DNA from 3 places in the Pseudomonas sp. GW822-FHT06D10 genome. Region 1 is predicted to be linked to each of the others. Evidence: riboswitches for the same ligand, from Rfam matches in the RefSeq annotation. Region 1 holds a riboswitch; each other region holds the start of a gene.

Region 1 (5,175 bases):
GGTAGTCGGCCATGGCCAGGCTTTGCTGGCAGGGGCGCTGGTCCAGGCTGTCCAGGTCGTTGCTGACCCCGCCCAGCAACTGCTGGATCAACTCGGTGCCGCTGGCGGGCAGTTCGGCCGGCAGCGGATAGCCTTCGGCGTGCAGTGCCTTGAGGATGTTCAGCGCCGCTGCCGGGGTGTCCAGGCCCACGCCGTTGCCGATGCGCCCGTCCCGGGTCGGGTAGTTGGCCAGTACCAGGGCCACGCGCTTGTGGCCGTTGTCCAGGCGCCCCAGTTCGACCCAGCGCCGGGCCAGTTCGGCGACGAAATCCATGCGTTCGGGCTGGCCGCGATAGCAGACCACGTCCGACTGGCTGCGCTCGCTGCGCCAGGCCAGGTCCTTGAAGCTGATGGGCCGGCTGATGATGCGCCCGTCCAATTCCGGCAAGGCGATGTGCATGGCCAGGTCCCGCGGCCCCAGGCCTTGCTCACTGTCACGCCAGCCCGGTTCGTTGTCCTGGGCGCAGATCGCCTGGATCACCGGGATATTGCGGCGGAACGGCCGCAGGTGCGGGGCTTCGGGGCTGGACTGGGCAAAGCCGGTGGTATTGAGGATCACCCCGGCCGCGGTTTCATCCAGCCAGTCTTCCACCTGGCTCAGGCAGCCGGGCTCCTTGAGGCTGGCCACCGCTATCGGCAAGGGGTTGAGGCCCGCCGCCAGCAAGCGCTGGCAGAACAGGTCGATAAATCCGGTGTTGGCCGCCTGCAGGTGGGAGCGGTAGAACAGCAGCGCCGCCACGGCTTGCCCCGGCTGCCAGTCGGCCTGCCAGTCACTGAGGGCAGCCTGGCTTTTGTGCGGGTGGTAGATCGCCGTGCGTGGCAGGGCCTGCGGTTCGCTCCAGGGGTAGTCGCGCCCCAACAGGCCGCTGGCCAGGCAGCGGTAGAAATTCAGCGCGTTGTCGCGCCCGCCCTGGCGCAAAAACTGCCACAGGCGGTCGCGTTCGCCGGCAGCCACCGTGCTCAAGTCGCTGAGTTCCGGGTCCGGGCGGTCGTCCCCCGGCACCAGGATCAACTGCACCCCGCGCCTGGACAGCTCCACCAACTGCTCGACGCCGTAGCGCCAGTAGGCGATGCCACCGTGCAGGGAAATCAGGATGACCTTGGCGTGGCGCAGCACCTGGTCCACATACAGATCCACCGAGGCGTGGTTCTGCACCTGCATCGGATTGGCCAGGCGAAAGCTGGGGTAGTCCTCGGGCAATTGCTCGGCGGCGTCCGCCAGCAGCGCCAGGCTGGAATCGCCGCTGCACAGGATCACCAGCTCGGCGGGGGTTTGTCCCAGGTCGGCAATGTTGTCATCCGACACGAAACCGCCGGGCTGGGTCCTGAGCAGGTGCATGGCTTAGACGCTGAGGGCGGCGCGCAGTTGCGCTTCGAGCTGGGCGGCGTCCAGTTCCTGGCCGATCAGCACCAGACGCGTGGTACGGGCCTCGTCGGCGCCCCACTTGCGGTCGAAGTGCTTGTCGAAGCGCGTGCCCACGCCCTGGATCAGCAAACGCATCGGCTTGTTGGGGATCGCGGCAAAACCCTTGACCCGCAGGATGCCGTGCTTGACCACCAGTTGGGTCAGGGCGTCCAGCAGCAGGCTTTCGTCGGCCTGGGGCAGCTCGATGGAGATGGAATCGAAGGCGTCGTGATCGTGGTCGTCGTGATCGTCATCGCCGTCATGGTGATGGTCGTGGTGGCTGTGGCGGCCGTCGATGTGTTCCTCGGAACCGGCACCCAGGCCCAGCAGCACATCCAGGGGCAGGCGACCGCTGCTGGCTTCGATGACCTTGACCGCCGACGGCAGCTCCTCGGCCACTTCCAGGCGCACCTTGGCCAGGTCTTCGGGGCTGATCAGGTCGGTCTTGTTGAGGATCACCAGGTCGGCGCTGGACAGCTGGTCGGCGAACAGCTCATGCAGCGGCGATTCGTGGTCCAGGTTGGGGTCGAGCTTGCGCTGGGCGTCCACTTGATCGGGGAAGGCGGCGAAGGTGCCGGCGGCCACGGCCGGGCTGTCGACCACGGTGATCACCGCATCGACGGTGCAGGCACTGCGGATTTCCGGCCACTGGAAGGCCTGGACCAGAGGCTTGGGCAGCGCCAGGCCGGAGGTCTCGATGAGGATGTGGTCCAGGTCGCCACGGCGCGCCACCAGTTCGCGCATCACCGGGAAGAACTCCTCCTGCACGGTGCAGCACAGGCAACCGTTGGCCAGCTCGTAGACTCGGCCGCTGGCCTCTTCCTCGGTGCAGCCGATGGCGCATTGCTTGAGGATTTCGCCGTCGATGCCCAGCTCGCCGAATTCGTTGACGATCACCGCAATGCGCCGGCCCTGGGCATTGTCCAGCATGTGCCGCAACAGGGTGGTTTTGCCCGAGCCGAGGAAGCCGGTGACGATGGTGACGGGAAGTTTGGCCAGTGTTTTCATCGGATGCCCTTTGGCAAAAGGAGGCGGGCAAACGGGACGAGAACCACAACGCCGGGCGCGCGGAGATTTCGCCACCGGATCACCCCGCCCGGTTGTAGTGAGAATCTTGGATCGAGGCAGGTCTCCTGGCTGAGGGCTTGCCAGTCGTCGGACCGGCGATTGCTGCGCCTTCCCACCGGCGTCGTCGACGCCCATGCAGTGGCCTTGCAGCAATCGAACCCTTCACAGTTGCGGGGGCAGCCGCGGCATCGACCGCGTTCCCTTCTTAGCTTCGACCCGTGGCCGAAGAACCTCGAAAGCGCAAGGCTACGCAGAGCCAGGGGGACGGTCAATCGACAATGCGCCCGTAGCAGCCGGCTTGCCGGCGAAAGAGCCATTGAACCTTGCACCAGCGCGGCGCACACCTGCGCAGCGGTCACGGCAATTGACGCCCCTGCCCCGCCCATGATCTCCTACACACCTTGTTACGGGTGCCCTTTACAGGGTGAAACGGGAAACCGGTGAATCACGTGCTTAACTAAAAAGCCGTGGCCAGTCCGGTGCTGCCCCCGCAACGGTAAGCGAGCGAAGTGTCAGATCCACTGTGCCAAGGCATGGGAAGGCGACACTTGCCGGTACGGCATGACACAGCCCTGCCCCTCGCAAGCCCGGAGACCGGCCCGCAACACTTACATAACAACCCGCGGTGGGCGGGCGCTGTTGCAAACCCTGCGTGGCCATCACGCGGGGTTTTCCTGCGCCTCTACCCCGCTGACACTCCAGAGGGAAGCGCCATGTCGATCATCAGCAGCACCAGCCACTCCGCCAGCACGACCTCCACCCTGAGCCAGCGCCTGGTGGCCGCCATCGGCGCCTCGATCCTCGGCGCGTGCCTGGTGTACTTCGCCGGCTTCTCCCACATCGAGGCGGTGCACAACGCGGCCCACGACACCCGCCACAGCGCCGCCTTCCCTTGCCATTGAGACCTGCCGACATGATCAAGCGTATCGCGCAAACCGCAGGTTTCACCGGCCTCTTGGCCGCCCTGCTGCTGACCCTGCTGCAAAGCTTCTGGGTCGCCCCGCTGATCCTGCAGGCGGAAACCTATGAAAAGGCCCCCGCGGCCGAAGTCCATGAGCACGCCGAAGGCGCCATGGCCGCCCACAGCCACGATGCCGAAGCCTGGGAGCCGGAAGACGGTTGGCAGCGCGTGCTGTCCACCACCGGAGGCAACCTGGTGGTGGCCGTGGGCTTCGCCCTGATGCTGGCCGGCCTCTACACCCTGCGCGCGCCGAACCGCACGTCCCAGGGCCTGCTCTGGGGCCTGGCCGGCTATGCCACCTTCTGCCTGGCGCCGACCCTGGGCCTGCCGCCGGAACTGCCGGGCACCGCCGCAGCCGACCTGGCACAGCGGCAGATCTGGTGGGTCGGCACCGCCGCCTCCACCGCTGTGGGCATTGCCCTGATCGTGTTCGCCCGCAACTGGCTGCTGAAGGTCCTGGGCGCGGCCATCATCGCCGTACCCCACGTGATCGGCGCGCCGCAGCCGGAAGTGCATTCGATGCTGGCCCCGGAAGAACTGGAAGCGCAATTCAAGATCGCCTCGCAACTGACCAATGCGGCCTTCTGGCTGGCCCTCGGGCTGATCAGCGCCTGGTTGTTCCGGCGCAAGAGCGCGGGCCAGTACTCGGCATGATCGAAGTGAGCGCAGCGCCGACCCTGGTGGTCGGCCTGGGCTGCCAGAAAGGCTGCCCGGTGACCACGCTGCGCGCCTTGCTCGACCAGGTCCTGGCGGCGCACCAGTGGCAGGCCCGGCAGGTCCTGGCCCTGGCCAGCATCGACCTCAAGCGCAACGAACCCGGCCTGCTGCAACTGGCGGAGCAACTGCAACTGCCGCTGACCTGTTTCAGCAGCGGCCAGCTCGCCCCCTTTGCCCTGCGCCTGAGCCACCGTTCACAGATCGCCTTCGAACGTACCGGCTGCTACGGCGTGGCCGAAAGTGCTGCCCTGGCCCTGGCCGAACAGCTGTCACCCGGCCCGGCCACACTGCTTGTTCCCCGGCAAAAATACGCCCAGGCCACCCTGGCATTGGTCGCCGCCCGGTAGAATCCCCGATAATCCCCACCTTCGATCATGAGCAATCTTCATCTGAAGCACGGCTCCCGACCTTTTTTCACAGGACACAGCCATGACTGTCTATTTCATCGGCGCCGGCCCCGGCGACCCGGAACTGATCACCGTCAAGGGCCAGCGCCTGATCCATCGTTGCCCGGTGATCATCTACGCCGGCTCCCTGGTCCCCCAGGCAGTGCTCGACGGGCACCGCGCGGAGCGGGTGATCAATAGCGCCGAACTGCACCTGGAGCAGATCATCGAGGCCATCAAGCAGGCCCATGCCCGGGGCCAGGACGTGGCCCGGGTACATTCCGGCGACCCGAGCCTGTATGGCGCCATCGGCGAGCAGATCCGCTGCCTGCGGGAGCTGGGCATCCCCTTCGAGATCATCCCCGGGGTCACCGCCACCGCCGCCTGCGCTGCCCTGCTGGGGGCCGAACTGACCCTGCCGGACGTCTCCCAGAGCGTGATTCTTACCCGCTACGCGGACAAGACCGCGATGCCTGCCGGCGAGGATTTCGCCAGCCTGGCGGCCCACGGCGCCACCATGGCCATTCACCTGGGGGTCAATAACCTGCCGAAGATCGTTGCCGAGTTGCTGCCCCACTACGGCGCAGACTGCCCGATTG
Region 2 (5,175 bases), on a different contig from region 1:
CAGCACGCCACCGGGCGTCTCCATGTGCTCCAGGCGCAGCAGTTCGCGGCGCAGGGTCTTCCACAGCGCCAGGGCGCCGCGCCGCACGCAGCGCGGGCCGGTGCACAGGAACACCTGGCGGGTATGGGGCGGCACCCGCGACCAGTCCGGGTCGCTCTGCACCGCGTTGACGTTGTCGCAGGCCAGGTGGCGCTCGCGCTGGCCGATGCTGGCGCAGGCCAGGGCCGCGTCCAGCCCGCGCCGGCCCAGGGCCTGGGCGGTGATCCACAGCCGCGGTGCCTGGGGGTGGGCCTGGGCCAGGCGCCCCAGCTCATCGCGCAGCCAGTCCAGGTAGGCACTGTCGGAGCTGGGTTCCAGGTCCACCACCAGCAGCTTCGCGCCGTCCTCGGGCAGGGCTTCGCCCAGCGCCGCCCAGAGGCTGTCGAAGCCGTCCAGGGTGTCGATCACCCGGGTGTCGGCGCCGTCGCCGCGCAGGGCCTGGAGCTCCTTGCGAAAGGCTTCGCCGAGGGCGCCGCCGTGCAGGCCGGGGCCGACGAACAGCACCCGTTGATAGTTCTCATGCATGTCGGTCGGCCTCAGAAGCGGTAGGTGTAGCGCACTTCGGTGGTGAAGGGTCGCCCCAGGTTGTCCACCGAGGGCGAGGTGCTGGTCATGCTGGTGCTGTAGTCGCGGTCGAACAGGTTCTCCACCAGCAGGCTCAGGCGGTGCTGCTGGGCCGTATCCAGGTAGCGATAGGCATCGGCGTCGACCACCGAATAGTGGCCGTAGTCGACGTTCTTCGGGCTGTCGATCTGGCCGATGTAGCGGACCGCGCCACCCACGCCCCACATCCGGTCCGGGGCTTCGAAGCCCAGCCGCGAACGGGCGAAGAAACCGGGGATGTTGCTCAGGGTCACGCCGTTGCGCGACTCCACCAGGTTGCGGGTCATGTCCGCCTGCAGGGTCCATTGCGGGCTGAACTGCCAGCGCCCGTCGAGTTCGATGCCGCGCACCTTGATCCGGCCCTGGCCGTTGCTCCAGACATCGTTGGCGTCGAGGGTGATCAGGTCGTCGATCTTGCGGTGGAAGGCGCTGACGCTGGCGTTGAATTCGCCGGCCAGCAGGCTGCCCTTGTAGTCCAGGCCGAGCTCGGCATTGAGGCTCTTTTCCGGCTTGAGGTCGGGGTTGCCTTTTTCGTAGTCCTCGTTGGCGTACAGCTGCTCGGCGTTGGGCAGCTTGAAGGCGCTGCCGTACTGGCCGCGCAGTTGCCAGTGGGGCGTCAGGTCGTAGAGCGAGGTGAGCATGCCCACGGTGGCGCTCTCGCCGCCGCTGATTTTCTCGTGGCGCACGCCCAGGCTCGGGTGCCAGTCGGGCAGGGCGTCGAACACCGGGCGTAGCTGGGTGTACAGGGCATTGGCCTGGGCCTGCTTGTTGTCGATCTTGAGCACGTCGTCCTGGCCCTTGAACCACTGGTTGTCGGTGCCCAATACCAGCACGTGGCCGCCGTCCAGCTCGGCCTTGCCCTCGGCCTGCAGGCCCCAGTCGGTGAAGCCCCAGTAGTCGTTGTGGTTGCGCACCTTGAGGCTGGCGTCGTCGAGGCTGTCGATCCTGGTGTAGCGGGTGTCCCAGTCGTTGACATGGCCCTTGACGAAGTAGCTGAAGCCTTCGCCCAGGCGCTGCTCGAAGGTCGCGGTGGCGATCTGCTGGATGCGGTCGTTGGTGGTTTTGCGGTTGTTCACCGGGCGGGCGAAATCCAGGTTGGCGTCGCTGTACTGGTAGAACAGTTCCAGCCGCGAAGCGTCGCCAAGGCCCTGGATCGCCTTGGCGCCGAAGGTGGTCACTTCATAGCCGCGTTTCTTGTCCCGGGTGTTGGCGTTGTAGGCGCTGTTGCGAAATGGCTGGTAGCCATCGGAGACGTTGTGGCTGACATAGGCCAACAGCCCCAGCTCGCCCAGGCCGTTGCTGAGGATCTGCTCGGCGCGGGCATCGCCGCTCCTGCCCATGAAACTGTCCAGGCCCAGGTTGACCTCGCCGGAGACGTCGCGGGTCTGCGGGCTGCGGGTGACGATGTTGATCACCCCGGACACCGCCTGTGTACCGAACAGCAGGCTCTGGCCACCCTTGAGCACCTCGATGCGCTCGATGGCGTTGGCCGGCAGGGTATCCAGGTACAGGCCGCCGTACAGGCGGTTGTTCAGGCGCACGCCGTCCAGCAGGATCAGGGTGTCGTCGTTGCGCCCGCCCAGCAGGGAGTAGGTGCCGTAGTCGAAGGGGCCATTCTTGGGCGCCACATACAGCCCCGGCACGTACATCTGCAGGACCCGGGTGATGTCGCTGCTGGGGCCGGCGCGTTCGATCTGCTGGCGGTCGATGATCTCCACCTTGCTGCCGTACCGGGCCATTTCGGCCACCGTGGTGGACTCCACCGAGGGGGCGGAAACAAATTGCCGGTCCAGCGTCAGGGGGCTGTCGTCCGCCAGCAGCAGGGGGCTGAACAGGCAGCCGAGCAGGGCGCCGCTCATGGTGCGGCGAGGTGCACGCCAGTCGCGTGCAAGGAAAGTGTCAGGTGTTGTCATTGTTGGTCTTCTCGAAAGTGTCTTCGGGAAGCACGCAGGAGAGGGTATCGGCCACGGGCACGCGACCATACCGGCCCATGCCCGCCCACCGCAGGATTGCCAAACAGACGTCACAGGCCGGTCTCCGGGCTTGCGAGTCTGGCGGCATTCGCCTTCCCATACCTTGGGTACAGTGGCCTGTTGAATGCAGCACTCGCTTACCGTTGCGGGGGCAGCACCGGACTTGCCCGAAAAGGGGCGCACCGGTTTCCCGTTTCACCTCCTGCACGGCGGCAGGAGGCACCTGAAACTGGGCGGCATATGAACATCCGCCCCGGCGTTCGTCAACGTTGCGCCTGCCGCCAGGTGTTACCGGATTCATCGCCCTGACGCCTCTGTAGCCGCTGCCGAGCCCGCGAGGCTGCACAAAGGCCCGCAGGGCCTTGCTTGGCAGTCTCATGTCGAGCGCCTCAGCGGTCTTGAGATTTCGCGCCCCTGCGGGCCGTGCTTCCGAACGCGGCCCGAGCCTGCGGCAGCGGCTACAGGAGCAGGGCGCTTTGCGGGGCCAGGTGCCGCTGTGCGTGCAGGGCCGTGCGTGACTCGCAGGCCAGCAGCGGCACCGCCCGTACCGAGTCGCCTGGCTGCAGTTGCAGGCGCTTGGCGGTCAGCCGGTCCACCAGCAGGCAACCCGAAACCAGGCGCCCGGGGGTGGCGGTGATGCGGCAGCTTTCCAGGCGCCGGTTGTGGATCAGCCACACCGGCGCCTGTGCGTCCGGAGTGCCCACCAGCAGGGGCAGGGTCTGGCTTTCGCGCACGCTGCGGATCTTCGCCACCTCGGCCTCGATCAGCGGCCCGCCATCGAAGATGTCGATGCAGCCCTGATGGCTGAAGCCTTCGTCGCGCAGGATGCTCACCGCCTGTTCGGTGCTGACGTGGGCCTGGCCGATGGCGGCCTGTGCCTGGGGGCTGAGCAGGCAGGTATACAGCGGCTGGCGCGGCATCAGTTCGGCGATGAAGGATTTACTGCCGTGGCTGGACAGGCGATTGGCCTGCTGGAAACCCATCTTGAAGAAGTGCCGCCCCAGGCTGTCCCAGAACGGCGAGCGGCCCTGGCTGTCGAGCTGGCCGCGCAGTTCGGCCACCAGCTTGTCGCCGAACAGCCGGGGGAATTCGGCGACAAACAGCAGGCGCGCGGTGGACAGCAGGCGGCCGGTGTAGCCCTGGCGGTGATCGCGGCGCAGGAACAGCGAGCACAGCAGCGACTGCCCGGTCATCTCGTTGCACAGGAACAGGGTCGGGATGTGCTTTTCGATGCCCAGCACCGGGGCGCTGCCGTGGGTGGTGCCGACCCGGTAGTTGTAGCAGGGCTCGCGCAGGCCGATGGCGCCGCTCAGGCCGCAGACCCCGATCACCTGCTGCTCGTCATCTTCCATGACGAACAGGTAGTCGGCATCGGCCCGCTCCACCTGGTTGGCGAAGGCTCGCTGCGCCCAGCGCACCCGATGGGCCAGGCGCTCGGGGTCGGTGGACAGGTTGTTCAGTTCGCGACAGCTGCCTTCGAGCAGGCTCAAGACCGCCGGCAGATCGGTGACGCGGATCGGACGGACGATCATTGGCGGGCTCCTGGCAATGACGCCGGGCAGGGGGGCAACAGGGGCCGGTTCATAAGGCAACGCTCCGTACCGGCTCGCCCGGCACCAGTTGCAGGGCCTGGAACATGGCCGGGTCGAGGCCGATTTCAGCGCTCGGGGCGGTGTCCAGCGCCGCGACTATGGCGCGAAAGCCCTGCAGCCGCTCGTTGCTCAGCAGCCACTGCTGGCCCTGGCCGCTCTGGGGGCTGGGGTAGCTGGTGGCGACCCGGCTCTGGGCGATCGAGCGCAGTTGGTGGCTGCGCCCCTGCAGGGTCGGCCCGGCATCGAACAGGTCGACGTACTGGGTCGGCGCGAAGCCTTCGTCGATCAGGATCTGGCAGGCCTCCCGGGCATCCGGGTGAACCTGGCCGATGCAGTCCTGGGCCGCCTGCGCCAGCATCGGGATGTACAGCGGGTACTGGGGCATCAGTTCGGCGAGAAAGCCGCGGCCCTGCAGGGCGCACAGGCGCTCGGCCTCGACATAGGGCAGGTCGAAGAAGTGCTGGCCCACGGCTTGCCAGAACGGCGACTCGCCGTTGGCGTCGCTGTAGCCGACGATCTCGCTGATGCAGCTGTCGGCGAAGCGCCGGGGGTGGGCGGCGATGAACAGCAACCGCCCGCGGGAGGTGAGCTGGGCCAGTGGCGTACCGCCCAGCGGCGGGTCGACATGGAAGCTGCGCAGCAGGGTCTGTTCGCTGAGGTCGTGGCATAGCGACAGGGTGGGCACCCCGTGCTGGATGTTCAGCTCCCGGGAACTGCTGATGAACGGGCGGTTGCGCAGGCTGTAGAACGGGCTGGCAAAACCGGCAGTGGCGAGGATGTCCGAGCAGCCGCGCAACTGGCCACTGTCGAGGTCCTCGAGCACCAGGAAATAGTTCTCCGGGCCCTGGCTGGCCTCGCTCTTGGCGAAGGAGGCCAGGGAATCGAGGATCTTGTCCCGCAGGCAGGTTTCGTCATCCACCAGGGAGGTCACGCCCAGCAGACGTTCGCGGGCCAGGCGCCGCAGTTGG
Region 3 (5,175 bases), on a different contig from region 1:
CCCTGTGGAGCGGGCGCGTGCTGGAGACCGATTCCCTGAGCGAGGATACCCGAGCCATCCAGGCGCTCAATCGCGCCTTGAAGGATGACTCGCGTATCGATCTGTCGCTGCTGCCGCTGGGAGATGGTCTGACGCTGTGCCGCAAGCGTTGAGCCTAGGGGGCTTTGGCGGCGGAGACTCGCCAGATCTTGTTGCCGACATCGTCGGCCACCAATAACCCGCCTTGCTGGTCGATCACCACTCCGACCGGGCGTCCCATGGCTTTCTCGTCGGCATTGAGAAAGCCGCTAAGCACATCGATCGGCGCTCCATTGGGCTTGCCGGCGCTGAATGGCACGAAAATCACCTTGTAGCCGCTATGGGGCTTGCGATTCCAGGAACCGTGCTGGCCGATGAAGGCGCCTTCGGTGAAGGGGGCGGGGAGCTTGCTGCCGTCGGCGAAGGTCAGCCCCAGCGACGCGGTGTGCGGGCCTACCGCGTAGTCCGGGGCGATGGCCTTGGCCACCAGGTCGAGGTTCTGCGGTTTGACCCGTACATCCACATGTTGCCCGTAGTAGCTGAAGGGCCAGCCATAGAACGCGCCATCCTTGACCGAGGTGATGTAGTCCGGCACCAGGTCGCTGCCGATTTCGTCCCGCTCGTTGACTGCGGTCCAGAGTGCGCCGCTGGCCGGCTCCCAGGCCAGGCCATTGGGGTTGCGCAGGCCGGTGGCGAACAGGCGGTGCTGGCCGCTTTCACGGTCCACCTCCCAGATCGCCGCCCGGCCTTGCTCCTTGTCCAGGCCGTTTTCGCCGACGTTGCTGTTGGAGCCCACGGTGACGTAGAGCTTGCTGCCGTCCTTGCTGGCGATGACGTTCTTGGTCCAGTGATGGTTGAGGGTGCCGCCGGGCAGGTCGACCACCTTGGTGGCGGCTGCGCTGATCTGGGTGTCGCCGCTCTGGTAGGGAAAGCGCAGTAGCTTGTCGGTATCGGCCACATACAGGTCATTGCCCACCAGAGTCATGCCAAAGGGCGAATTGAGGTTCTCCAGAAACACTGTGCGGGTCTCCGCCACGCCATCGTGATCCTGGTCCCTTAGCAGGGTGATGCGGTTGGCGCTGGGCACGGCCGCCCCGGCACGGCCCATGACCTTGCCGGCGATCCAGCCGCGAATGCCCTGGCTGTCATCCGGTTTGGGCGGGGCGTTGGTTTCCGCCACCAGCACATCGCCATTGGGCAGGACGTAGAGCCAGCGTGGATGGTCGAGGTTCTCGGCGAAAGCCTTGACCTGGGTGCCGGCCGCGGCCTGGGGTTTTGCGCCTTGCGGCCAGCCGATGGCGGGGGCGATGTTGACCGTGGGGATCAGCGTCGGGTTGGGTTCCGGCAGCTTGGGGTTGGGGCCGGTGCCGTCGGACACCTGCAGGCTGGAAGTTTCGCCGCAGGCGGCGAGGCCGGCGGCGATGGCGATCAGTAGGCTGTGCTGAAGCTTGAGCATGCGAATTTCCCTATGAGTGCACGGACGTCGTAGTCATAGAGAAGCATAGCCAGTCGATGGTTCCGCCTGATCAGCGGGCCTCCTTGAAGAGCACGGCGACGCCCGGGTGGTAGTGGCCGGCCTCGTTGTGCAGCTTGCGATACGCGTAGGGGAAGTACCAGGCCACGGCGCAGCAGTGCTCTTTCTGCAGTTCGTCGAGCATGTCCTGGAGCTCTTCCGGCGTAGCGCTGTGCTGGGATTTTTGTGGGGCAACGAACAGGCAACCCAGTCTCAGGTCGCTGGCGTAGCTGATCTTTTTTGCATCCTGGGCAACGTCCAGCAGTGCCTGGGTCAGGTTCAGGCTGTTGACCCTTGGCCAGCGCTGGGTGGCGTGGATGTAGGCGCGCTCTTCCTTGGTGGCCAGGTACAGGTCGGTGCGGGCGTTGCGCGCACCTTCTTCCTGCTGTTTCCTGCTGGGGCTGTGTTCCAGGCTGACCATCTCGGCCATCCAGGCCGACGCGCTGAGCAGCCCGAGATTGGCCTGCTCGTCGAACCAGTAGGGCGTTTCGTTATCGCCGCGAACCGCGTTGTAGCGATCGATGCAATCGAACCAGCGTTCCAGCATCGGGCGCAGGAATTCCAGCTTCGGATTGCTGATGATCATGCCTTGCATCGAACTCACCCCTTATTGTTGTGTGGTTGGCGCCTGGGGCGCTGAAAAGTGGCTATTTGATATCATTGCTCTGAGTGTGGCACAAGATTGGCGTCAGTTTATTGATGCAGTGCAGTTTTGTGCTGGGGGCGACGGCCGGCTTTAATTGACGCTCCACCCCCAACCCTCTAACCTTCGCGACTTGTTTCAGGTGCTCTGTGGCCCGTGGCCGACAGAGTGAAACAGGGAAGCCGGTCAGGGTCTGTTCCAGTGATGGAGCCGACGACGATTCCGGCGCTGCCCCCGCAACGGTAGATGAGTCAAGACTGCGCCTGACGCCACTGTGTCAATGACACGGGAAGGCGCGCAGTCCGGCAGCCATGCCGCTCATGAGCCCGGAGACCGGCCTGATCCATCCAACGGCATCACGGTGGGCGATGCCAGGCTAGCGCCGTCTGTTCCTTTTCCCTGCCCCCCGTTCCCCAGCCCCAACGGAGAGCTGCCCCATGAGTGAATCCCCCGATCGTGACGAGCGCCATCTGGCGCGCATGTTGCGCAAAAAAGCCGTGATCGATGAACGCATTGCCAACTCGCCCAACGAATGCGGCCTGCTGCTGGTATTGACCGGCAACGGCAAGGGCAAGAGCAGCTCGGCCTTCGGCATGCTGGCGCGGTCCATGGGCCACGGCATGCAGTGTGGCGTGGTGCAGTTCATCAAGGGGCGTAACAGCACCGGCGAAGAACTGTTCTTCCGGCGTTTCCCCGAGCAGGTGCGCTTTCACGTGATGGGCGAAGGCTTTACTTGGGAAACCCAGGATCGCCAGCGCGATATCGCTGCGGCTGAAGCCGCCTGGGCGGTTTCCAGGGAGTTGCTGAGCAACCCGGATATTGGCCTGGTGGTGCTCGACGAGCTGAACATTGCCCTCAAGCACGGCTACCTGGACCTGGATCAGGTGCTCAGTGACCTGCAGGCCCGTCCGCCCATGCAGCATGTGGTAGTGACCGGTCGCGGCGCCAAGCCGGAGATGATCGAGCTGGCCGATACCGTGACCGAGATGGGCATGGTCAAGCACGCCTTCCAGGCCGGGATCAAGGCGCAGAAAGGTGTCGAGCTGTGAGCGTGAATTCATGACTGATGTTCGTCATTGCCCGGCAGTGTTGATCGCCGCACCGGCTTCCGGCCAGGGCAAGACCACGGTGACCGCGGCCCTGGCCCGCTTGCACCGCAACCAGGGGCGCAAGGTCCGGGTCTTCAAGTGCGGCCCGGATTTTCTCGACCCGATGATTCTTGAGCGCGCCAGTGGTGCCGCGGTGTACCAGTTGGACATGTGGATGGTGGGCGAGCAGGAAAGCCGCCGTCTGCTCTGGGAGGCGGCGGGAGAGGCCGACCTGATTCTGATCGAAGGGGTCATGGGCCTGTTCGATGGCACCCCTTCCAGCGCCGATCTGGCGCGGCATTTCGGCGTGCCGGTGCTGGGGGTGATCGATGGCACCGCCATGGCCCAGACCTTCGGCGCCCTGGCTTTGGGCCTGGCGCGCTACCAGCCGGACCTGCCGTTTGCCGGGGTGCTGGCCAACCGGGTTGGTACCCTGCGCCATGCGCAGTTGCTGGAAGGCAGCCTGACGGAAGGCTTGCGCTGGTATGGCGCCTTGTCCCGGGAAACCGATATCGAGCTGCCCAGCCGCCATCTGGGGCTGGTGCAGGCCAGCGAGTTGAATGATCTGGACCTGCGCCTGGATGCCGCCGCCGAGGCCCTGGCCAGCAGTTGCCAGGTGGAACTGCCGCCAGCGGTGAGTTTTGCCGCACCCACGCCGGTGGCTTGCGCGCCGCTGCTCAAGGGCGTGCGGATTGCCGTGGCGCGGGACGAGGCGTTTGCCTTCACCTATGGCGCCAGCCTCGATCTGTTGCGAGCCATGGGGGCGCAGTTGAGCTTCTTCTCGCCGATCCACGATACCCAGCTGCCCGACGCGGACAGCCTGTACCTGCCCGGCGGCTATCCCGAATTGCACCATCAGGCCCTGGCCCGCAACAGCAGCATGCTGCAGGCCATTCGTGCCCATCACGCGGCCGGCAAGCCGCTGCTCGCCGAGTGCGGCGGCATGCTCTACCTGCTGGACTCCCTGACCGATGTCGAAGGCCAGCGTGCCGAGCTCCTGGGCCTGCTGCCCGGAGATGCGGTAATGCAGAAGCGCCTGGCGGCACTGGCCTTGCAGGCGGTGGATTTGCCCGAAGGCAGTCTGCGCGGCCACACCTATCACCATTCCCTGACCAGCACCGAGCTGCTGCCCATCGCCCGTGGGCTCAGCCCCAACGGCGGGCGCGGCGCGGAAGCGGTGTATCGCCAGGGACGGATGACGGCCTCTTATGTGCACTTCTATTTCCCGTCCAATCCGGCGGCGGTGGCGGCGTTGTTTGCGCCGGGCGCGCCTGTTGAGCCGGTTTTAGCCGAGGGCGTGGCGGGTGAGTGAGCAGGGGTTCTCTGAGGCGCAGCGCGAGGGGGTCTACCGGGCCATCGCCGAGCGCCGCGACATGCGTCATTTCGCGGGTGGCAGTGTCGAGCCGGCAGTGTTGCGGCGCTTGCTGGAAGCAGCGCATCAGGCGCCCAGTGTCGGGTTGATGCAGCCCTGGCGTTTTATTCGCATCAGCGACCGCCTGTTGCGCAAGCACATCCAGCAGTTGGTGGAGGTGGAGCGGGTGCGCACCGCCCAAGCCCTGGGTGAGCGTTCCGACGAGTTCATGAAGCTCAAGGTCGAAGGCATCAACGATTGTGCCGAGGTGCTGGTGGCCGCCTTGATGGATGACCGCGAACGACACATCTTCGGCCGTCGGACCCTGCCGGAGATGGACCTGGCGTCCCTGTCCTGCGCCATCCAGAACCTGTGGCTGGCGGCCCGCAGCGAAGGCTTGGGAATGGGGTGGGTGTCTTTGTTCGATCCTCAGGCCCTGGCCGATCTGCTGGGGCTGCCGGCAGGTGCCAAGCCCGTGGCCGTGCTGTGCCTGGGCCCGGTCACCGAATTCTACCCGGCGCCGATGCTGGCCCTGGAAGGCTGGGCGCAACCGCGGCCGCTG

What was found. Region 1 has a riboswitch for cobalamin ahead of cobW (cobalamin biosynthesis protein CobW). Riboswitches for the same ligand answer to the same signal wherever they lie in the genome.
Region 2: linked by a shared signal. The riboswitch ahead of AC1RL5_RS16210 (TonB-dependent receptor plug domain-containing protein) and the one ahead of cobW (cobalamin biosynthesis protein CobW) in region 1 are both predicted to bind cobalamin.
Region 3: linked by a shared signal. The riboswitch ahead of cobO (cob(I)yrinic acid a,c-diamide adenosyltransferase) and the one ahead of cobW (cobalamin biosynthesis protein CobW) in region 1 are both predicted to bind cobalamin.

The regions. Positions count from the first base shown of each region.
Region 1 is NZ_JBXALN010000001.1:198,285-203,459, reverse strand. Features, by position in the region: gene cobN (cobaltochelatase subunit CobN) at 1-1,378, opposite strand, end outside; gene cobW (cobalamin biosynthesis protein CobW) at 1,382-2,452, opposite strand; cobalamin riboswitch at 2,551-2,762, opposite strand; cobalamin riboswitch at 2,904-3,129, shown strand; gene AC1RL5_RS00970 (CbtB domain-containing protein) at 3,226-3,414, shown strand; gene AC1RL5_RS00965 (CbtA family protein) at 3,426-4,127, shown strand; gene AC1RL5_RS00960 (cobalamin biosynthesis protein) at 4,124-4,537, shown strand; gene cobM (precorrin-4 C(11)-methyltransferase) at 4,620-5,175, shown strand, end outside.
Region 2 is NZ_JBXALN010000004.1:507,587-512,761, reverse strand. Features, by position in the region: gene AC1RL5_RS16215 ((2Fe-2S) ferredoxin domain-containing protein) at 1-564, opposite strand, end outside; gene AC1RL5_RS16210 (TonB-dependent receptor plug domain-containing protein) at 576-2,501, opposite strand; cobalamin riboswitch at 2,654-2,857, opposite strand; gene AC1RL5_RS16205 (arginine N-succinyltransferase) at 3,074-4,147, opposite strand; gene AC1RL5_RS16200 (arginine N-succinyltransferase) at 4,197-5,175, opposite strand, start outside.
Region 3 is NZ_JBXALN010000006.1:412,221-417,395, forward strand. Features, by position in the region: gene AC1RL5_RS22575 (class I SAM-dependent methyltransferase) at 1-152, shown strand, start outside; gene AC1RL5_RS22580 (PQQ-dependent sugar dehydrogenase) at 155-1,474, opposite strand; gene AC1RL5_RS22585 (hypothetical protein) at 1,545-2,126, opposite strand; cobalamin riboswitch at 2,298-2,530, shown strand; gene cobO (cob(I)yrinic acid a,c-diamide adenosyltransferase) at 2,612-3,223, shown strand; gene AC1RL5_RS22595 (cobyrinic acid a,c-diamide synthase CobB) at 3,234-4,574, shown strand; gene bluB (5,6-dimethylbenzimidazole synthase) at 4,567-5,175, shown strand, end outside.